DNA from 4 places in the Fictibacillus sp. NRS-1165 genome. Region 4 is predicted to be linked to each of the others. Evidence: riboswitches for the same ligand, from Rfam matches in the RefSeq annotation. Region 4 holds a riboswitch; each other region holds the start of a gene.

Region 1 (5,230 bases), on a different contig from region 4:
TTATAATACGTTAACGCAAGCGCAAAAGCGAGGACCGCTCCCTTTACAATGTCCATCGAATAGTAAGGCACGGACATCATAACTAGGCCATTTTGCAGAATGCCGATCAGGATGGCCCCGACCAGTGTCCCAAAAGCATTCGGCTTGCCTGATCCAAATACTGAAAAACCGATGAAGGCCGCCGCTACAGCATCCATTAAATAAGGCGTTCCGGCATTAATTTCCGCAGTCATCACCCTGGACGCCAGAACGATTCCTCCGATGGAAGCAAAGAAGGCAGAGAGAAGATAGGCCGCCACCTTATATTTATTCACCGGAATGCCCGAAAGCCTTGCCGCTTCTTCATTCCCGCCTATGACATACATATACCTTCCGTGCTTCGTGTAATTGAGAAGGACATGGACGAGAACGACTGCTGCTGCCATAATGACGATGATCCAGGGAACTTGGCCGATTTTCTCGAAGGCTGCACTGATCTTTCCTGTCGCAAATGTTCCGTCAGGCATGACCATGTTTTGCGAAATGGTCGCCCCTTTCGTGTATGTGAGTGCAATACCCTGAATGATGAACATTGTCGCAAGCGTCAGCAGCATATCCGGAATTTTCACTTTAACAATCATCACGGAGTTAATGATGCCGACAATCAAAGCGGCTGCAAGGGCTGAAAAGATCGCTGTTGCCGTGTTCTGTGAGAACCAGACAAACATGGAGATCGCAATGGCATTGGAAAGAGACGCCACCGACCCGACAGAAAGGTCAAACCCGTTGACGGAAAGGGATATCGTAATCCCGATCGCAATAATCGTAACAATAGAGATGGAACGGAGAATGTTCATAAGGTTATGTCCCTGTACAAAAGAAGGATTAGCCGCAGTGAACACACCAATGAGAACAAGGATGGTTAAGATCGTTCCGTATTTATAAAAAAAGTCGAACAGCTCAAATTTCTTTTTTGGTGAAGACTGTGCTGTTACTGGTTTAGAAACCTCCATCTACCTTCCTCCTGTTGAATAGAATAAAAGCTCTTCTTCCGTGGCTGCTGAGGTTTCGAGCTCCTTAACAGCGCGTCCGTCATACAGCACGTAGAGGCGGTTCGTGATGCCCAGGATCTCCGGAAACTCGGAGGACGCGTAAAGAATGGCTTTCCCCCGTTTAGCCAGCGCCGAAATGAGTTCAAAAATGTCCTTCTTAGCGCCAACATCCACGCCCTTCGTCGGTTCATCGAATATATACACATCAGCGTCCGCAATAAGCCATTTGCCGATCGCAATCTTTTGCTGATTCCCTCCGGACAAATTTTGAACCTTCGTTTTTTCTGACGGTGTCTTGATGCCCAAGGTTTGAATGATTTCAACAGCCTTTTGCTTTTCCGCCCGGCGGTCCAGAAAGCTGAACACTTTGGTGAATTGGCCAAGATTAGCAGCTGTTAAATTGGCAGCTACTGATTCCTCAACCAGGATCCCCTCTTTTCTCCGTTCTTCAGGAACAAGAGCCATCCCCTGCCTTACCGCCTGATGCGGATTTTTCAGCTTCAGTTTCCGCCCATTGAGAAAAACATCGCCAGCGGTAATCTTCGTACAGCCGAACAGCGTTTTGCACAGCTCTGTTTTCCCTGCACCTACAAGTCCCGCAATCCCGATAATTTCACCGGCGCGGACAGTTAAGTTCAAATCCTTGATCTTCTCGGCGTCGGAAAGCCCTTTTACCTCCAGAACGATTTCACCCACTTTGCCGTTTAAGAAAGGAAACTGCTCATCCAGCGACTTTCCGAGCATTTGCTCGATAACCCGATGGATCGACGTCTCACTGATGTTTTCTTTTATGACCAATTCACCGTTCCTCATCACCGTGATATCGTCGCAGATCTCAAATATTTCAGGGAGACGGTGAGAAATGAAAATTATTCCTACATTTTGTGCCTTCAGGTTTCGCACGATACGGAACAGCTCGTTCGTTTCTGAGTGGCTCAACGGTGCAGTCGGTTCATCCAAAATAAGAAAACGGCATTGTGCTGATACGGCACGGGCAATGAGCACCATCTGTTTTTGTGCAAGAGTCAGTTCACTGACCAGCATTTTAGATGAAACGCTGATGTTCATCTCTTCTAAAATTCGCGTGGCTTTCTTATGCAGCGGTTTCCAACCTACCAGCTGCTTTCTGCCCATTTCGTTGACCAGACCATGGAGCAAAATGTTTTCTCCAACCGTTAAATAGGGGATCAGAGCGGTATCTACCTCTTGATGCACGATTTGAATTCCCTCTTCCAAAGCATCCCTCGGTGAAGTGATGACCGCTTTCCTTCCGTCCAAATGAATCTCACCCGTATAATGGCTGTAAGCCCCTGACAGAACCTTCATGAGAGTCGACTTTCCAGCCCCATTTGCCCCGATCAGCGCATGAACCCGTCCAGTCTCACTGGCAAAGCTCACATGATTCAAAGCCTTTACCCCCGGAAACTCGATACTTATATCCTTCATCTCCAACAGAGCCATCCGCTTCTCCCCTTTCCTCAAAGCAAACACTCTCTTCAGCTTAGAAAGAGAGCGCGCGTTATCATTTAATACTTGATTTACTTAAAGTTACTTTTGGTAGTGATCCTTCAGCGTCTTCATCCAATCTTCTTCAAACGCTTCGGATTTTCCCCAGCCTTTAATTTCCTTGGACAGGTTTACCATGTTCACGCCTTCGTTTGACTTTTGAAGATCCTTTTGTGAAACCAAAGAAGCCTTCAGATCATACGTTGGTGGGGTTTTTTCTCCAGCAAGCTTTTTGGAAAGAATTCTCATATCCACTGCTCCAATAAGCTTAGGATCAACAGCTGCTGTGTATTTCCAAGGGCTGTCCTTCTTCTGGATCTCTTGAAGGTCTGCGTTGGAGACATCGATTCCATAGATTTTAATCTCGTTGCGTCCAGCTTCTTTAATCGCACGTGCGGCCCCGATCGCAAAGGCATCCCAGGTGGCAAATACCGCGTCGATTTCGCCTTTTTTATGTTTGTTGAGCATCGCTGTTACCGCATTTTGCGTCTGGACTGATGTATCCGCTGAAGCGACTCCAAAGCGCTCGATTTCTTTGATTCCCGGGTTGTTCTTTAATGTCTCTTTATAAACGGCATTGCGTCGCACCATCGGCGGGAACCCGTCGACCCAGAGGTACACGATGTTGGCTTTCCCTTTATTTTCTTTCACGAGCTGATCAAGGGCAAGCTTGGCAAGAGCCTCATCATCTTGAGAAGTCAGAGTGACACCATCTACTTTTGCGAGGTCTGGATTGGAATCGAATGTCACGACGCTCTTTCCTTTTTCCCGCAGCTTCTTAATGTCGTTAATGGTAGCTGCATCGTCACCGTGAGAGATGATGAAACCATCGTAATTCTCCTCGGCCGCCTGGGCGATCGCATCGTGAAACTTGGCGGTATCACCGTTTGCTGTATAGGTATCAACCGTAAAACCAAGTGCCTCTCCTTCCGCTTTAGCGCCGGCTAAAAACTGTGCCGTATGATCATCACCACCGATTTTGCGGATGACCTTGATCCGTGCTCCCTGTCCTTTAGCAAACCGCTTCGGCACGTTATCAAACGACACCTTCTCATGTTTTCGGGCGTTAATCGTATCGCTGCCGGATGAACACCCTGTTAATAAAAGTGATAAAGCGACCACTGAGACAGCCGCGCTTTTAATGAATTTTTTCATTTCCCCAACTCCCCATTTTTTGTATCCTACTCTCTTCAAGGTGATTTTGTACAGGCAACAAGCCCATGTCCACGAAAAAAAAACCTCTCCGGAAAAGAGAGGTTTCATCGTTTTTTTATGTATACCGATTCCGTCCTCTCTTATCTCTCAAAACAGCCTGCTGTTTTGCTGGAATTAGCACCAATTCCATTACGGAACGGTTGCTGGGCGTCATAGGGCCAGTCCCTCTGCCACTCTTGATAAGAGAATGAATATTTATTTTTTTGAAAATATAGTTATTACTTTAATCGGCAGAAGGGGGAAAGTCAATAATTTTTTATAGAATTCCGAGGAAGCAGCAGGATTGTTCTTTGTGTATCTTCTTAACTGTAAAAAACCTCTCCGGCAAGAGAGGTTTGCCACTTAGCCCATTTGATCCCCGCCAAAAATCGCCACATTCTGCACCTCCGTACCAAACTCCCGGCCGTTCCACTTCATGGTGGTCTGCACATAGCCGAGGCGGTCGGCGTTATATCGGCCGGCGATGTTTTGGTAAGCGAGCAGCTCATAGACCCCATTTCGGTCAAAATCAACAGGGTAAAGGCCGGCTAATGGAGAGACAAAGCCCTGGATCGGTGATTTTAACGTTCCATCCGCATTATAGATCTCCGATAGATATTCCTTGTTTTTTGTACTTAGATCGATGATGAATGTTTGGCGCACATTAATGCTGTTGACCTGGGCTTTATATTGGTTCAGGTAAAAGACACTGTACTTGTATCTGTTATTGAAAACCTCGGAGTCAAATAGCGGTCGGAATTGTCCGTTTCTGAAGGCGAAGATATAGGCGTTGATCATCCCGCCGCTGCCTCCCGTATCCATGACCACCATGATGTCTTCTACCTTATCCCCTGTAAAATCGCCAAGAAAGAGGGTAGGATTGTATCCTGAATTTTCTTTGAGCGGAATCCTTGTGTACCTGTTCGTTCTTCCGTCCTGAACGACGGCTTCAATGTTCACCCAGTACGGACTGTGCGGTGTTTTTTCAGCCATGAGATAAACCGTATCAATCGCACCGTCGCCGATTACATTTCCCCTTTTTATATCAACTTCCTGCCGCTGTCTGTACATTCGTGGTCCCCGCCTTTCGATTTCAATAAAACAGTATATGCACAATTGTCTTGTTTTGGTTTTTATCCAGCAATCGTGATAAACTACATAAAAATAACGCCGTTCAAGCGGCAAGCAGGTGCAATCGTGGATATTAAACAATTACAGTATTTTATTGAAGTAGCCAAATATAACAGCTTCACCCGGGCAGCTGATGCTCTTTTCATAACCCAGCCGACCATCAGCAAAATGATCAAAAATCTGGAGGACGAGCTTGGCGTCGTTCTCTTTGACAGATCGCGAAAAGGACTGACCTTGACGGATGCCGGACGGACCATTTTTGAGCAGGCGAAGCTCGTCGATAAAGCGTTCAACAATCTGGAAATGGAGCTGGATAACCTCGTCGGCTTAAAAAAGGGGCATATCAGGATCGGTCTTCCTCCCATCTT
Region 2 (5,230 bases), on a different contig from region 4:
CTCATACATTATGTCATCCTTCCTGATGTTATCTTTAAGACATGCGAAAATTTTATCATACTTTGTTGAATTTTCGCAATACTCGAAAAATATTATATTAAAATAAAAAAGAGCCACTTTTTGTGGCTCAACAAGTATTATTGTTTTGCAAACAGAAGAGCATTTGCCCCTTTTACCTTTGTGTTGGGAATAATCTCCGAACCATCTCGCTGAATTCTTTAACGAAACCTGTCACAGGTTTTCCGGCTTGAATATCATTCACGTATTTTTGAACACGATCAAAAAAATCAGGGTTGGTAGATACAAATACGTCGTTAATATCAGGATCTGTACTTTTTACTCTGTCTGCTATTTTTTTCTCGGTTTGCTTTGTCAGCTTGCCGTTATCTCCATCCTCTAAAACAGCTGCCACATAGGCATTATCATCCGTAACGATGACGTTCGCCTGACGCACTTCTTTAAGCTGGACTACTTGATCGGCTGCTTCATCAGCCACATCCAGCCGATTATCTTGGTTCTCATTGTTACCTGTATTTTCGTCAGTACTGATGTTCCTCATATTTTTGTTTGCATTATCCATTCCCTGCTTGTTATCTCGGCCATTCGTACAGGCTGTTAAAACAGCGATCATGAAAACGATAACCATAAATTGAATCAGATTGAGTTTCTTATTCATACAGAGTTCTCTCCTTTCTTTATATCGTTAGCTTTTGGAAAATATTCTGTATTATGCATGAAAAGAGGAAAAGATCCGTTTTGGTAATAATCAACTTAATTGATTCAATGGTTTTTAGACAAAATAATATGGTTCAGAAATGGACAAAAATTTAAAGAGGTGAGGTAATGAAAGCCAATTTGAATACCATTTTACCAATTATCGCTTCAGTAGGAGTTGGCATTGCGGCGTATCAAATGATGAGTGGTAATGGCGGGAAAATGAAAAACATGATGCCGCTTGCTTCAGATATGATGGGAATGGGCATGCAGGGACAGAGTCAACAACAGTCCAATAATCAATAATGCATTTTTAGTCATACCTGATATTTATAGCAGGTATGCGATTCTGTCAGGAGGGGACAAATGATGAATCCTAAACATGATACTCATGGCCGGAAAAGAATTCTTGCCTCCAATCTGCAAGAGGGCCAAGACAAAATAATCAGTGAAAATTCAGGTCCGTCTGCTTCATCTGCTGATTTTGTGGAAGATGAGACCAGTCAGATGCTCACAAGTAAAAATAACAGATAGATCAATCAAAAAGCAGGCATTTATATGCCTGCTCCAATTTCTGTATATCAGGTCAACAATTAATTTTAATTAACACTGTTTCTGTCCCTCCCCTGCCACTTACCGTACAGCCAGGATCGGTACTTTTATTTTGCAAGCACCTGAATTGTGCTCTGTGCCAATGCGAACTCAAAATCAGCGATAAGGTCTTCAGGGTCTTCAAGTCCTGCTGAAAAACGGAAAAGTGTATTGGTAATTCCTCTTTTCTTTCGTTCCTGCTCCGGCATGGCCGCATGTGACATTTTTGCCGGGTAAGACAAAATGGACTCCACTGCTCCAAGGCTCACCGCTAATACGGGTATCTGCAGATGTGACGTAAAAGATCTTACCAGCTGTTCGCTTTCCAGCTCAAAGGAAAAGACTGCTCCAGGACCCTCAGCCTGCCGGCGCTGCAATGAATAGCCGGAGTGCTCTTTCAGTCCTGGATAATGCACCTTTTTTACAAGAGGGTGATGATTTAAATACTCTGCAAGTTTGCCAGCTGCCTCTGAAGAATGGCGAAGACGGACATACAACGTTTTCAACCCACGCATGAGGAGCCATGCATCCTGGACTCCCAGTACTGCTCCAAAAGAATTCTGCAGAAAATAAAGGCGTTCTGCGAGCTCTTCATCCTTAACAACCGCTAGCCCCGCAACCACATCACTGTGGCCGGCAAGAAACTTTGTCGCGCTGTGAAGAACGATATCCGCTCCCAGCGATAAAGGCTGCTGAAGAGCAGGGGTTAAGAACGTATTATCTACAAAGGTGAGAGCTCCCTGTTGTCTGGCAAGCTCACTCACCGCTTGTATATCCGTTACTTTTAACAGCGGATTGGACGGTGTCTCGATATAGAATGCTTTCGTATTCGGCTGAACGGCTTGCTCTACTTCTTTCAAATCGGTCATATCAACAAACGTATGGGTAATTCCGAGCCGTGTGAGCACTTCCGTAACCATTCGGTAAGTTCCCCCGTAAACATCTTCCGAAATGACAACATGGTCACCTTGTGACAGGAGGAGAAAAGCGGTTGAGATTGCGGCCATGCCCGAAGAGAACGCGAAACCCCGACAGCCTCCCTCCAACTGGGCGATCTGCTCTTCCAATGCTTCTCTTGTCGGATTGGCTGATCGGCTATAGTCATATTTTCCGAACTGGTCAAGATCCTCTTGGTGGAACGTCGAGGAAAGATGCATAGGTACACTGACCGCGCCGGTAACAGGATCCGTCTTATGCTTATGATGCAGCAATTTCGTTTGAAAGTTATAACAGGAATAGTCACTCATGGGTGATTGCCTCCTTTTGAACGATTTGAAGTGCTTGCGTCAAGTCTTCTATCAGGTCCTTTTCATCTTCAATTCCAACTGACAGCCGCAAGAGACGGTTGCACACCCCTCTCTGGATGCGTATATGATCCGGAATGTCGGCATGTGTCTGAGTAGCTGGGTAAGTAACAAAGCTTTCTACACCGCCTAGGCTTTCCGCAAACGTGATCAGTGAAACCGCCTTTAGGAAATCAGGTACCCATTCTTCTCGTTGAAGCCGAAAAGAGATCATTCCACCTCTTCCGGGATACAGCACATCCGCGACAGCTTCATGTCCTCGGAGAAAATTGACGAGCTCCCTGGCGTTTTCCTCATGCTTTTTCATTCTTAAAGCGAGGGTTTTCATTCCTCTCATCAACAGCCAGGCGTCAAACGGACTTAATACTGCACCTGTGGCATTATGTTGGTAGGACAATTCTTCACATAGTTCCTCTCCTTTCGCAGCAACGAGCCCTGCGAGTACATCGTTGTGTCCCCCAAGATATTTGGTCGCACTATGAATGACGATATCTGCTCCAAGTTCGATCGGTTTTTGAAGCAAAGGCGTGTAGAACGTATTGTCAACAATAACGAGGAGGCCGTGTACCTTTCCAACAGCAGCTATCGCTTGGATATCGCAGGTTTCCATTAAAGGATTTGTAGGGGTCTCAAGAAAAATGGCTTTTGTTTTCTTTGTTATTGCCTGCTCAATTTCAAGGGGATTTGCGGTGTCAACGTATTTACAGGACAACCCCCATTTTTTATAGCCTTCCTCCAGTAACCGATAAGTCCCCCCATATAAATCGCTGGATACGATCCATTCATCCCCTGACTGAAAAAGGGAAAGAATGGTGGCAATCGCGGCCATTCCCGAACTGCAAGCGAAGCCTTGGTCCGCTCCTTCCAGATCTGCTATTGCCTGCTCCAGCAGCTGCCGTGTTGGATTGCCGGTCCGTATGTAATCATACCCGCTTGATTCTCCTATTCCAGTATGCCGATAAGCTGTGGAAAAATAGACGGGGGGATTGACTGATCCTGTGCGGTCTTCACTTCGGTTTCCGATCTGTGCAAGCTTTGTCTCCGTTTTATACATGGGAATCCTCCTAAAAATAAAATAAAAAAGCCTTCTAAGAAGAAGACTTTTGAGAAATATCAATTGTCGTTCTTCTTATCTTTCAAGTTCATTCACGAACTTGATGGACTTAGCACCTTTTCAGCCATCCGCGGCTGAAGGTTGCTGAGGTATCATCGGGCCATTCCCTCTACCTCTCTTGATAAGAAAACAAATCACGTATCAAATTGTACTTATTACTCTACATTAGTTTTCAGAATGTTTCAATAGGAATCGTAAAAAACTTTACGTGCGATTATTTCATTTTTACTTCATGAGTTAAGTCCCTTTTACAAAGCATTAAGAACCGTCTCTTAAACCTAAGGAAATAGTCGGTATAATACAGGAAATGAAGCAGAGAACATTAACCTGTTTTTTTAAAAATTAAAATGTTTTTATCAGTTTCGTAAAATATTAACAATGGTAATATTTATATAATACTGATATTAAGGGAGTCCAATACGTTGCATCAATTGTTTATTAACTCAAAGGAACAATTATTTATATTGCTTCCGTTCACTAGGATAAACGTTTTTCCGTTCGGAATGAAAGGCAGATGAATGAACCATGCTATCACCAACGTCATATTTTGGGTGATAGCATGTTTACATTTGTTCTGTTATATATGGCTCTGCCTTGGCTTGCAGCTCTATTTCTTGTCTATAAAGACTACAGACTTCTTTTAGTGATTTCCCCCATTACCTCAGTCATCGCTTTCATCATTAATGGCTGGGGAACTCACTTTCATTTTTGGAGAGTCGCGCCTTATTCTATGGATCAATACATTTCTGCCATGCCGTATAATCTGGGCATTTATCCGGTGATTTGCTCATACATGATTTATTTCATCTCTGTTTCCAAAATCGATGATCTTCTTCTCATTTTTGTATTCACCTTAGGCACGACTGGTTTAGAATATCTTTCGTTGTATAGAAACCATATTGTTTATGATCATGGCTGGACAATTTATTGGACATTTATTTCCTATTTGATTCCTTATTTTCTGGTATACGGCTATTACCGGCTGCTTACTAGAAAGGATGATATAAACTCATTCCGAAAGCTCCGGCATTAAACGAGTGGATACACCAATTCGATTCCAAGCATTAATCGCAACGATCTGCATGATGATTTCCGCGATTTCCTTTTCACTAAAATGTTTTGCCACTTCCTCGTAGATATCATCTGGAACATGTGTATCGGCTACAAGTGTGACCGATTCAGTCAGCGCAAGAACCGCTCGTTCTACAGCTAAAAAAAATGGTGTTTCCCGCCAGCCATTAAGGGAGTAGATCCGCTGTTCGGTCTCCCCCATTATACGTGCATCCTTCATGCGCATATCAATACAATAGGCGCACCCATTGATCTGGGAGGCACGAATTTTTATGAGCTCTTTCAGTTTAGGGTCCAAACTTGCAGACATCACATATTGTTCAAGTTTTAACATTGCTTCATAACCCTCTGGATTGACCATCCCTAATAAAAATCTTCTTTCCATGCTTAACTCCTCCTCATTTTTTCGTTGCACTGCTATGACAGATCTTTACAT
Region 3 (5,230 bases), on a different contig from region 4:
CTCCTCATACGTGTCAATATCCAGACAAGAGGGGATGTGATTTTGGAGAGCCTCAACAGGTAGTGGCCAGTGAGCAAACAATACATGATTCCATGTCTGGGTCATGAACCATGGTCCTCTGGGAAGAGGGAATGGCCGGTGTTCAGTATGCCTTAATATGGATTCAGGTTTCATGGGCGAGCCTCCCTGCGTTGTGAAATATACTAGGTTTATTCCCTCAAAGCACCTATTGCATTCATAGACTGAGCAAGTTTAATGGCAGCCGTGAAAGGGAAACGGATAACTAGATATTACTTGATATCATGCAGGAGGCAGAAATAAATCATGGCAGAAACCAATAAACTAATGGTCGTTGCTCATCCGGATGATGAACTAATCTTCGGCGGAGATGAATTGATCCAAGAAGAAGGATGGAAAGTAGTATGTGTAACGGATGGAGATAATGAGGAAAGGCGGCAAGAGTTTGAACGGGCTATGCAACTCGTTGGAGCAGAATATGAAATGTGGGCTTATAAAGATGCCTGGACGGAGCACGTGAACCGCCCAAAACTGGAGGAAGACCTTTCAAGAGTGGTTAATGAACGGGATTATAAAAAAATTGTAACCCATAACCTGTATGGAGAATATGGACATCCTGAACACAAGGCAGTAGCGGAGATCATGCATAAAATAGTAAAGGAAAATCTCTATATGTTTGATTTTAACGTCAAGGAACTATTACAAGTAGATATCCTTAAGCGTAAACTGGAGCTTCTTGACGTGTACAAAAGCCAAAAACCGGCCGTAGAACAGCTGTTGAGCCTCATTGCGATCGCGCGCACGGTTAAGGTGAATTAAGAGGCGGGTGTTATAAAAGAACTTTCCGTACAGGGAAGTTCTTTTTATTTTCCCCCTGAACATCAATGGTCATTTGATGACAAAAAGAGGTTTTCTGATCGTGGAGAAGAAATAAGAAGAAAACGCTTAGAGGGGAGCATGAAATGAAGAGAGTTGATGTCGTCTATGTGCTGTTATGGGATGAAGAGTCAGAAAATATTCTAATGGTTAAAAACTACGGAGAAAAAGAATCCTACTACACACTCCCAGGGGGAGCTGTGGAAGAGGGGGAGACACTCGAACAAGGTGCGATCCGTGAAGTAAGAGAAGAAACGGGTCTGGAGGTTGAGCTGCAACATTTATTTGGAGTATCTGAAGCCTTCTTTGAAGAAAGAGGCCATCATGTGATTTTCTTTACGTTCCTCGGAAAAATCATTGGCGGTGAAATGGGGATCCTGAGTCCCGATGAGATCGAGGAAGTAGCATGGATGAATCATGAGGCAGCAGAGCCGTATTTGTATCTGCCGGATGGGGTTAAAGAAAGGATCAAAGCCAACGTTACAATCGCATATGATCATCGTGGAACGGTGTCCGGCTAAAAATGCGTTTTCCTTGAAGGGCCAGTTGATTTACAAGCCGGTTTTTATGGTTTACGGTCCACTTTTCGGGAGTTACATGCGGCTTTTCAACATTTACAGTCCACTTTTCCCGTTTTACGTGCCAAACACGTCAAAACGAAAAATGCCTGGAGATTATTCTCCAGGCATTTTTTCTTATTCGGACACCGGAAGTACAGCGCCTTTGTATTCTTTTTCAATAAATGATTGGATCTGTTTGGAATGAAGCACTTCAACGAGGGTCTTGACTGCTTTTTTGTCTTTGTCGCCTTTACGAACAGTGATAATGTTGGCAAACGGAGAATCTGTTCCTTCGAGCTCGATGGAATCCTTCTTCGGATTGAGTCCTGCATCAATCGCATAGTTCGTGTTGATGACGATCGCGTCACCTTCGTTATATTGGTAGGCTTTTGTTAAAAGAGCTGGCTCGATGTCTGCTTTGAATTTCAGATGCTTCGGATTTTCAACGATGTCTTTCAACTGTGCTTTGTAGCCGACCCCAGCCTTCAACTTGATCAAGCCAGCTTTTTCAAAGATTGAAAGGATACGGCCATGCTCAGCAACGGAATTGCTAAGGATGACTTTTGCACCGTCTGGCAATTCTTTTAGCGATTTGTATTTTTTAGAGTAAACGCCCATTGGTTCGATGTGGATCGCTCCGGCGTTTTCAAATTTATACTTAGGGTTTTCTTTTAATTGCTGTTCCAGGTAAGGAATGTGCTGGAAGTAGTTTGCATCGATCTCTTTATTGAAGAGTGCTTTGTTTGGCAGAACATAATCCTGGAACTTAACGATCTTCAGATCAATTCCTTTTTTCTTCAGCAACGGAACGGCCTCTTTTAATATGACGGCGTGTGGTACATTTGAGGCGCCGACGGTCAATTTTTCCGGATTTTTCCCATCGCCGCTCGTGCTTGATGATCCGCATGCCGTTAATGCTGCTGCAATCAGTGCTCCCAGTAATAATAATCCCCATTTTTTTAATCTCATTGGTTCCCCAACCCCCATGTATTTTTTTGATAAACCTACACTGCCTTGGAGAGCGTGGAGTCGAACTAAAAGCCCCCTGTCTTCAAAGAGAGACAGAGGGCTTCAGTATAAATCCGCTGACCTCTCATCTCTCAGCTTTCGCTGTTAGATTTAGCACCGTTTTCATGCTGGCTATTCAGCATGAATGGTTGCCGGGCTTCATAGGGCTAATTCCCTCCACCTGCTCTTAATAAGAGTGTACTCATATCAAATTACTTCGTATTATGGCAGGGTTTCAAATCATTGTCAATGACTTTTTTCCTAGAAAACTTGTCGATGCACCGAAAACGGACTGTTCATGTGTAAAAAAATTGCAGACAAAACGTGCAGAAGACGATATCATGACAATATGATCTACACGGCATAAGGAGGTAGGATATATGTCATCTGAAACGAACGGGCAGCCTAAAAAGCTGAGCTATCAGGAAGCAATCAAGCAAAAGCTGGCTGAAAAAAAGCAGCATCAAGCCAGTGGGAAGCTTTCCACCAACCCAGTTAAATCAACGAAACCAATGAAAAGCCAGCAGACGAAAAAGGCGAACAACCAGCATCGACGCACAGGCGTTTAATTTTCACTATGAAACCCTTAATCGAGGGTTTTTTTGTTTATGTGAAGACAGAAAGGAGATTTCATGGAATTCGTAAAGCCAATTATGCATCAGCTTGAGATCACCAACCAGTCGATTGTTCAAATCTTGGAGTTTTTAAATGAAAGTGACCTGGAACTTTCACTGGGAGAGAAGAAAAGGACGGTACGGGAACTGCTGGCCCATCTGGCAGTGATCTGCCAAGCGGATTTCCTGATCATGAATGAGGCCACCCAGCAGGAGATGGAGGAGTTCTATGAAAGGCACCAGCCGCAGACCAAAAAGGAGATAAAGGAGACGCTGCTTGCTCATTTTGCCTTTTTAAAAGATAATACGGCGCGTTTTTCGACTGAAGAATGGTCAGCCGTCACGACCTCCTGGTGGGGTGTTTCCTATTCAAGATACGAATGGCTGCTGGAAATCCTTGGTCATATCTACCACCATCGTGGCCAGCTTCAGACGGTACTGGTTATCAATGGCAGAGATCCGAAAATACCGCTTTTTGAATAAAGCCGGATACCCAAATGAATGACAGGTTGCCGGAATCACCGTTCTATTTTCGATGACATAGTATAAGGTGGCGGTATATGAGGACAAGCAGGTCTTTGTATATTGACTACCTTTTTTTAAGTTGGCGGTCTTTATGAAATGGAAAATGAGTAAGCACAAAGACTACCGCTGGCCGTCTGATGTTGCGATCGTCATCATCGGAATCCTGTTTAAACTTCTATCCAATACGGTGACAATCGGCCCGAACTGGCCGGTCTATTGTATAGCCTTTATTCTTTATATTCCTTTACTTTTCGCGGTTAGCTCCGAACATGATTTATGGTCAAGGAAGTTTGCCATCCTTCGGGTTCTATTTTTAACGTTCGCTCTGATGAGCAGTATGGTGGATTTGGTAAGTTCTTTATTTTTTGGTAAACCGAGCGCAGCTGAACTGTTTCAATGCGCCGCTCTTCTATGGTCGGCGAATGTGCTCATTTTTTCCATATGGTACTGGGAGATTGATCAAGGTGGTCCCATACGAAGAAATTCCGAAAATCCAGGAAAACCGGAAATTGTTTTTCCCCAGATGACTTCGTCTTTTCCTGAGTGGGAAGGATGGAAGCCGAATTTTCTTGATTATTTATTTGTAGCGTTCAATACAAGTATCGCCTTCAGCCCGGCGGATACAGCTGTATATTCCCGGCGGGCGAAACTTCTGATGATGACACAATCGATGATATCACTGGTTACGCTTGTCGTAGTGGCGGCACGGGCGATTAATATGGTATAAGGGACGGCGGTTGCCTCCACTAGCCGGTTCCATCACACTCCACGAAAACCAACTTTTATTGACTAGCCTATTAAATTTATTAAATGTTAAATTTTTCTTCACAGTTCCTCAACAAAACTTCTTTATGGTAGGAGATGAACGATCGTAAGGGCATCGAACCTTAAGGAGGAAATGCAATGTTTCAAAATATCGGTATACCTGGCTTGGTTATCATGTTAGTGATTGCGTTAATCATCTTCGGGCCCTCCAAGCTTCCTGAGATCGGACGGGCGTTTGGCAGCACACTCAGGGAATTTAAGAACTCTGCCAAAGATTTGATGAGTCCGGACGAAAAGGAAGAAAGAGCAGAACAAAAATAATAGAAGAAGGGGATGGCCGTCGTCATCTCCTTTCTCTTATTTCGGTGAGGTGAAAACTTTGAAGGATGTAGATATGCTGCTAGTGGATCATCTGAGTGAGCTTCGAAAACGGATGATTATTACCTTGGGAACATTTGCTTTATTTTTCATCGTTTCTTTTATTTATGTCCAGGACATCTATCACTGGCTGATCAGGGATCTGGATGAGAAACTCGCGGTTCTGGGCCCAAGTGATATTCTGTGGGTGTATTTTATGATATCCGGTGTCATCTCCATTGCATTGACGATTCCGGTGGCCGCGCACCAAATCTGGATGTTTGTGAAGCCGGCTCTCTCTAAACATGAAGCGAAGACCACATTGTCCTACATACCGGCTTTATTCCTGTTGTTTATCGCCGGCCTTGCTTTCGGTTACTTCGTTGTTTATCCGATGGTGCTGGATTTTCTGCTTTCTTTGTCACATGGGCAGTTTCAGACCTTCTTCACATCAGAGAAATATTTCCGGTTTATGATAAATCTTACTTTGCCGTTTGGCTTTTTGTT
Region 4 (5,230 bases):
TTAATGTGCCCAGCACCCTCGCAGTTTCGATATCTTCCTCTGACTGCAGAAGCTGACGCTCATCCTGCAGCTTTCGGACCTCTTTTGGTTCAATAAAAACGGTGGAACCGCTCGCAGATGAATCAACGATTTGCCCATCCATGCTCCGCTTAAATTTACTTTTTACAGGTATAGCGTATCTGCCTTCTCTCATCGAAATCATCGGCTCCTGCAGCATATCCCGATAGGCCGGCGATTTCAAAATATGCTCGAGCTTGGATTTGATTTTTTCCTCACACGCATTCATTCTTTTTCTAACCTTTTCAAGCGGCTTACTGGCTCCGTCATCCACTCTTCCATTCCGTATACAGCGCTGGATCTCGGTTATGAGATCTTTCAGCGGAAAAAGAGAATACGCATAAGCCGATACGGCAGGTGCAATAAATTCTTTATCTTTCATATAGCGCTGCATGCGCTGTACGTTTTCTGCCAATCCGCAAATAAGCTGGAGCTGTTCAGGGCTTAAGAGAAGACCCTTATCCGGAAGCGACATCACATGTTCGATTCCATTCAAGTTCGCGATAGGAACGCTGGTTGACTTTCTTAGAACCGCCGCGGATTCTGTTGTTTCCCTCAGCCAAGCTTTAATAACCGGCAGCTCTCCGGAAGGCAGAAGCTCCTGAATTTTTCTTTTGGTACGTTCATTTAATGCATACTCAGACAGAATTTCTCTGATTTTATTGAATTCCAGCATTTTATTCGTAAAGGTGTTCAATGGTCGTTGCCTCCTCTTTTTTTAACACATTACCGTTACACCATGTTTTATGAATGGTTCCTGCCGTCCCTCCTTCCGGGAACAGGGCCAGAACATGCCAATGAAAAAGGCAGAAATGGACCGCCGTCATTTCTGCCTGTTAATCATTTTCGTGGAGAAGGATGCGCCTCTCTGTACAGCCTCGCCCTATGCTTTGGCAGCTGTAAAAAGCATAAAAAATACGCCCAAAGAGCGCGGCATCGTTCGGTGCACTAAATACGCACACGAAAATGAGAAATGTTGTATGCTGACCGCTGTTCTTAACTATTGGTGGCCGCAAAAAGACATAAAGGTACAAACCGATTCAAACACGGTCTTTTTGCTCCAGCTATCCAATTCGATTAGTTAAGAACGTGAACGCTCATCCACACAACTCCCTTCCTTTTATTACTCCCATCATATGTAAAATACTTTTCATTGTCAACCTGATGACATAAAAAAATCCGCAGAGAGTAAAAGGGCTCTCCACGGATCTATCTTTATTCGGCTACAAGAACTTTTTCTCTCTCTGTTCCACTGCTGCTTTTTGAAAGCCGGACCGGATAGATGCTGTTCACCGGAATAAAATCATCCTGTGTTGAAGGCAGAGGGCCATCATAAAGCAAAGCAGCAAGAGAAGCATGAGAAAACCTGAGAGAAGTCCGGTCTAAAATGGTACCATGCTTTTCAAGCGATGCCACCCTATCTTTTGTAAAATCTACTTTGTCACCGATTAGAAGGTAGGTACGATCTCCTTGTTCCTGTTTTTTTTGTGTTACTGCCGATACTGCCGGTTTATCTCTGTACGCTTCTCCTGTTTCATAAATGGATAAGAAATCTTCCACGATGGCACTTGCCGTAGCTTCTGCCCCAGCTCCCGGCCCCTGCAAGGTCAAACAGCCGAGAAGATCGGTCTGAATACGGACGGCATTATCGACACCTTCCACTCCGTATAAGGAATGATCACTGTCTACAAATACAGGCTTCACTTCAAGATTCAGACTTTCGTTCAAAAGGACGAGATGCTTCACCCGAAGTCCGATCTGCTCCGCCAGCTGAATCTCCTCAAGGAGCACATTTCCAATCCCTTCAACCTGCACTTCTTCCCAGGAAGGCTGAACGCCATAAATCCATTTACTCAGCACCATCGCCTTATAAAAGGCGTCCAAGCCCTCAACGTCATTCGTTGGATCCGGCTCTGCATATCCTTTTTGCTGTGCCAGTTTCAGTGCTTCCTCAAAGGAAGAACCGGTCGTTCTCATGTGTGAAAGAATGAAATTGGACGTCCCGTTTAAAATGGCCTCCACATGCTGAATCCGATTGATTCTTAAAAGCTCCCTCAATGTTCTCAATATCGGTATCCCGCCGCCTACACTTGCTTCATAGATAAACCGCACACCTTTTTCCGCTGCACGTTCAGATAATTCCTCTCCATGACGGGCGATTAGATCCTTGTTGGCAGAAATCACGTGGCAGCCTGCTTCAAGTGATTGAATGATATAGGTTCGGGCGGGCTCAATCCCCCCGATGGCCTCGATGACCACATCTGGCGCTTCTTCCCCGATCGCCTTCTCAAAATCTGATGTCACCGGCACCCCTCCTACGGTAGGCCTTGATTTGGAAGGATCCTTAATTAATATACTGGACAGCCTCAGATGTTTTCCCAGCAACTCTTCTAAAGCTCCTTTTCTTTCTACAATGGATGAATACACACCCGTGCCAACCGTTCCCAATCCAAGCAATGCAATTTTAATTTCATTCATTGTCAACACTCCCTGTAATCTATAATTTTTAGTAAAAGACTGAATAATTAGTACCTGCCAGAAGGCAAAAGAAAAAACCTCATCATAAGAAGAGGTTTGCAGCAGCGGCCCTCCTCTTATCATCCAGGGTCTTTTCCTGCAGGTAGTAGCACCTTTTCAGACCTGTGTCTGAAGGTTGCCGGGCTTCATCGGGCCTTTCCCTCCGCCGCTCTGGATAAGAGTATTTCATTAGAATGAAACATGTTATGTAGCACTTTATTTTTTTAGTACAAAAAACCCCCTTATCATAAAGATAAGAGAGCTTTAGGTTCCCGTTCCGTCTCTTATCTCTCAAAGTTTTACCTTTGAAGGATTTGGCACCTTTTCAGACGTATGCCTGAAGGTTGCCGGGCTTCATCGGGCCTTTCCCTCCGCCGCTCTTGATAAGCTTCATTAAATTATTCTAACTCTATCATGGCAGTATGGATAGCGTCAACCATTATTCAGATATTTCAAGATTCAGCGGCAAATGCTTTTGGTATGATAGAAATACATAACTAAAAGGGGTGGAACGTTTGGGCAGGAAAATTGTGTTTACCGGTGGAGGTTCAGCGGGGCATGTCTCTGTCAACCTGGCGCTGATTCCCTTGTTCCTGGCAGAAGGCTGGGACGTCAGCTACATCGGATCTAAAGGCGGAATTGAACAGCAGCTGACAGAATCCATTGATGGGGTGCGCTATTACAGTATCTCAACCGGAAAGCTTAGACGCTATTTCGATTGGAACAATTTTAAAGAACCGTTCCGTGTCGTGAAAGGGGCTTTTGAAGCGTTTCGGCTCATTAAGACAATAAAACCAGATGTAGTCTTTTCAAAAGGCGGTTTCGTTTCTGTACCTGTAATACTCGGGAGCCGGATGAACAAGGTACCTATTGTGACACATGAATCCGACCTTAGCCCAGGGCTTGCCAACCGGCTATCACTTCCCTTCGCAAAGAAGGTATGTACAACCTTTCCCGAAACCGCTGACCAGCTCCCAAACGGTAAAGCAGTATATGCGGGTGCAGTGATCCGTACAGATCTGCATAAAGGGAACGCAGCAAATGGGAGGGCTTTTTGCGGTTTTACTTCCCGCAAGCCGATTATCCTGATTATGGGCGGGAGCCTCGGATCAAAAAAAATAAACGAGTCTGTACGATTAAGCCTGGATGCCCTGCTCCCCCGATATCAAATTGTTCATCTATGCGGGAAAGGGCAGATGGATGGTTCAATCAGAAGAAACGGCTATGTTCAGTTTGAGTATGTAACAGATGAACTTCCTGATCTCCTTGCGGCCACTCACTTTGTTGTTTCAAGAGCAGGATCAAATTCAATTTTTGAGTTCTTATCACTCAGAAAACCAATGCTTCTTATCCCCCTTTCCAAAGAAGCCAGCCGCGGGGATCAGATCGAGAATGCCCAATCATTTGAAAAGCAGGGATTCTGCAAGGTACTTTTTGAAGAGGAGCTGACCGCTGACTCTCTTTGTGACAGTATCGAAAAGCTTGATGAGATGAAGGGAGCCTACATCAGCCGAATGGAAAAAAGCCGGCTGAATAATGCATTGGATCAGCTGTTTTCCCTCATTAAAGAAGAAGCGAAAGGATAACTTAAACCGATCGGGCGGAGGAAAAGAGAAATGAAAAAGCTTGCCCTATGATTAGGTGCAAGCTTTTTTATTTTGGGCTTGGACAGATTTCTGAAATGCTTGGATCAAAACCCGTCGTTATATGTCGAGTGTAAATAGATCGATAATAAAAAAATTGGCCAAGAAAAATTTATGGACAACAAGGCCATTTGTCTTACTATATCAAGTAAATTCCCACTGCATCTCCGCCTCGCCCTGCCTTTTCTATCCCGCTCGATTTTCTAATGTTCAAATCTTAACGATTCGTTATATGGAGGGATCCATTTCTCCCTGCACAAATCTGTCTCAAACCCTCCAGTGCGTCCTGTTTATCCAGGCCTTGCGCAGATATGCAGCATAACCCGGCAATTCCGCGAAGCTTGCTCATGCTGAGTATGCTTTTGGCGTTCATCTGGCAGTTATCAAATTCAAAATAGATCTGGCATTCCTCGTACTCATTCGCTTTATGAACGAGCTTGTTAATGGTCGCTGAATTCATTTTTTCCTGCAAAAAGCAGTATGTCTTCATGGCCTTTCACTCCTATTCTTTACCCCTAACATTTTAATCCACAATCATTAAGCACATGTTAAGCAGGTTTGGCTTTTGTGCACACGAATGAGGATATGCGGCAGAAATCGTCTTTATGTGAATAAGAATGAATTTAGGAAAAAAGAAGGGATTAACCGATGAAGGATTTTTCAAGGATATGAAGAAGCTTTCCCCCGCTTTCTCTAACTTCTATCTCTTCAAAACCCATTTTGGACCAAAAGGAAAGGGCCGGAACATTCCCGCTAAGCACCCCCAGCCTCAGGCATATTTTCTTGTTCTTCTTCATCTCTTCTTCGCAAACCAAATATATTTCCTTGGCTAGCCCCTGTTTTTGAAAAGCGCTGTGTACCATTAAAAAACCGAGCCATGGTTTGTGGTCTTTCGGATTATGCAGCAGATACTCAAGAATAGCTGCGTTCCTGCCGCCTGTATGAATCAAATACCGTGTCCTCGGCGATCCCTCAAGATCTTTAAGCTCCTCTTCCACCTGTTCAATTGTCAC

What was found. A riboswitch is a leader RNA that binds a small molecule or an ion and turns the genes downstream of it on or off. The one in region 4 is predicted to bind S-adenosylmethionine.
Region 1: another riboswitch for S-adenosylmethionine. It lies ahead of ABHN01_RS04950 (sugar ABC transporter substrate-binding protein); the one in region 4 lies ahead of ABHN01_RS06915 (homoserine dehydrogenase).
Region 2: another riboswitch for S-adenosylmethionine. It lies ahead of ABHN01_RS21040 (methionine biosynthesis PLP-dependent protein); the one in region 4 lies ahead of ABHN01_RS06915 (homoserine dehydrogenase).
Region 3: another riboswitch for S-adenosylmethionine. It lies ahead of ABHN01_RS23330 (MetQ/NlpA family ABC transporter substrate-binding protein); the one in region 4 lies ahead of ABHN01_RS06915 (homoserine dehydrogenase).

The regions. Positions count from the first base shown of each region.
Region 1 covers NZ_JBDPNU010000013.1:16,165-21,394, forward strand. The annotation lists gene ABHN01_RS04940 (ABC transporter permease) at 1-992, opposite strand, end outside; gene ABHN01_RS04945 (sugar ABC transporter ATP-binding protein) at 993-2,492, opposite strand; gene ABHN01_RS04950 (sugar ABC transporter substrate-binding protein) at 2,580-3,692, opposite strand; SAM riboswitch class I at 3,830-3,938, opposite strand; gene ABHN01_RS04955 (hypothetical protein) at 4,095-4,868, opposite strand; gene cidR (cidABC operon transcriptional activator CidR) at 4,929-5,230, shown strand, end outside.
Region 2 covers NZ_JBDPNU010000053.1:32,136-37,365, forward strand. The annotation lists partial or broken gene ABHN01_RS21015 (amino acid permease) at 1-5, opposite strand, end outside; gene ABHN01_RS21020 (YhcN/YlaJ family sporulation lipoprotein) at 173-676, opposite strand; gene ABHN01_RS21025 (hypothetical protein) at 844-1,020, shown strand; gene ABHN01_RS21030 (hypothetical protein) at 1,084-1,248, shown strand; gene metC (cystathionine beta-lyase) at 1,374-2,552, opposite strand; gene ABHN01_RS21040 (methionine biosynthesis PLP-dependent protein) at 2,545-3,663, opposite strand; SAM riboswitch class I at 3,736-3,851, opposite strand; gene ABHN01_RS21045 (CBO0543 family protein) at 4,283-4,756, shown strand; gene ABHN01_RS21050 (carboxymuconolactone decarboxylase family protein) at 4,733-5,179, opposite strand.
Region 3 covers NZ_JBDPNU010000077.1:4,746-9,975, reverse strand. The annotation lists gene ABHN01_RS23345 (YqjF family protein) at 1-174, opposite strand, end outside; gene ABHN01_RS23340 (PIG-L family deacetylase) at 325-837, shown strand; gene ABHN01_RS23335 (NUDIX hydrolase) at 981-1,415, shown strand; gene ABHN01_RS23330 (MetQ/NlpA family ABC transporter substrate-binding protein) at 1,590-2,423, opposite strand; SAM riboswitch class I at 2,545-2,659, opposite strand; gene ABHN01_RS23325 (hypothetical protein) at 2,843-3,031, shown strand; gene ABHN01_RS23320 (DinB family protein) at 3,095-3,559, shown strand; gene ABHN01_RS23315 (DUF1345 domain-containing protein) at 3,693-4,328, shown strand; gene ABHN01_RS23310 (twin-arginine translocase TatA/TatE family subunit) at 4,505-4,687, shown strand; gene tatC (twin-arginine translocase subunit TatC) at 4,761-5,230, shown strand, end outside.
Region 4 covers NZ_JBDPNU010000018.1:24,074-29,303, reverse strand. The annotation lists gene ABHN01_RS06925 (endonuclease MutS2) at 1-754, opposite strand, end outside; gene ABHN01_RS06920 (hypothetical protein) at 849-1,142, shown strand; gene ABHN01_RS06915 (homoserine dehydrogenase) at 1,273-2,535, opposite strand; SAM riboswitch class I at 2,649-2,756, opposite strand; SAM riboswitch class I at 2,856-2,964, opposite strand; gene ABHN01_RS06910 (undecaprenyldiphospho-muramoylpentapeptide beta-N-acetylglucosaminyltransferase) at 3,090-4,160, shown strand; gene ABHN01_RS06905 (HPr family phosphocarrier protein) at 4,435-4,707, opposite strand; gene ABHN01_RS06900 (GNAT family N-acetyltransferase) at 4,859-5,230, opposite strand, start outside.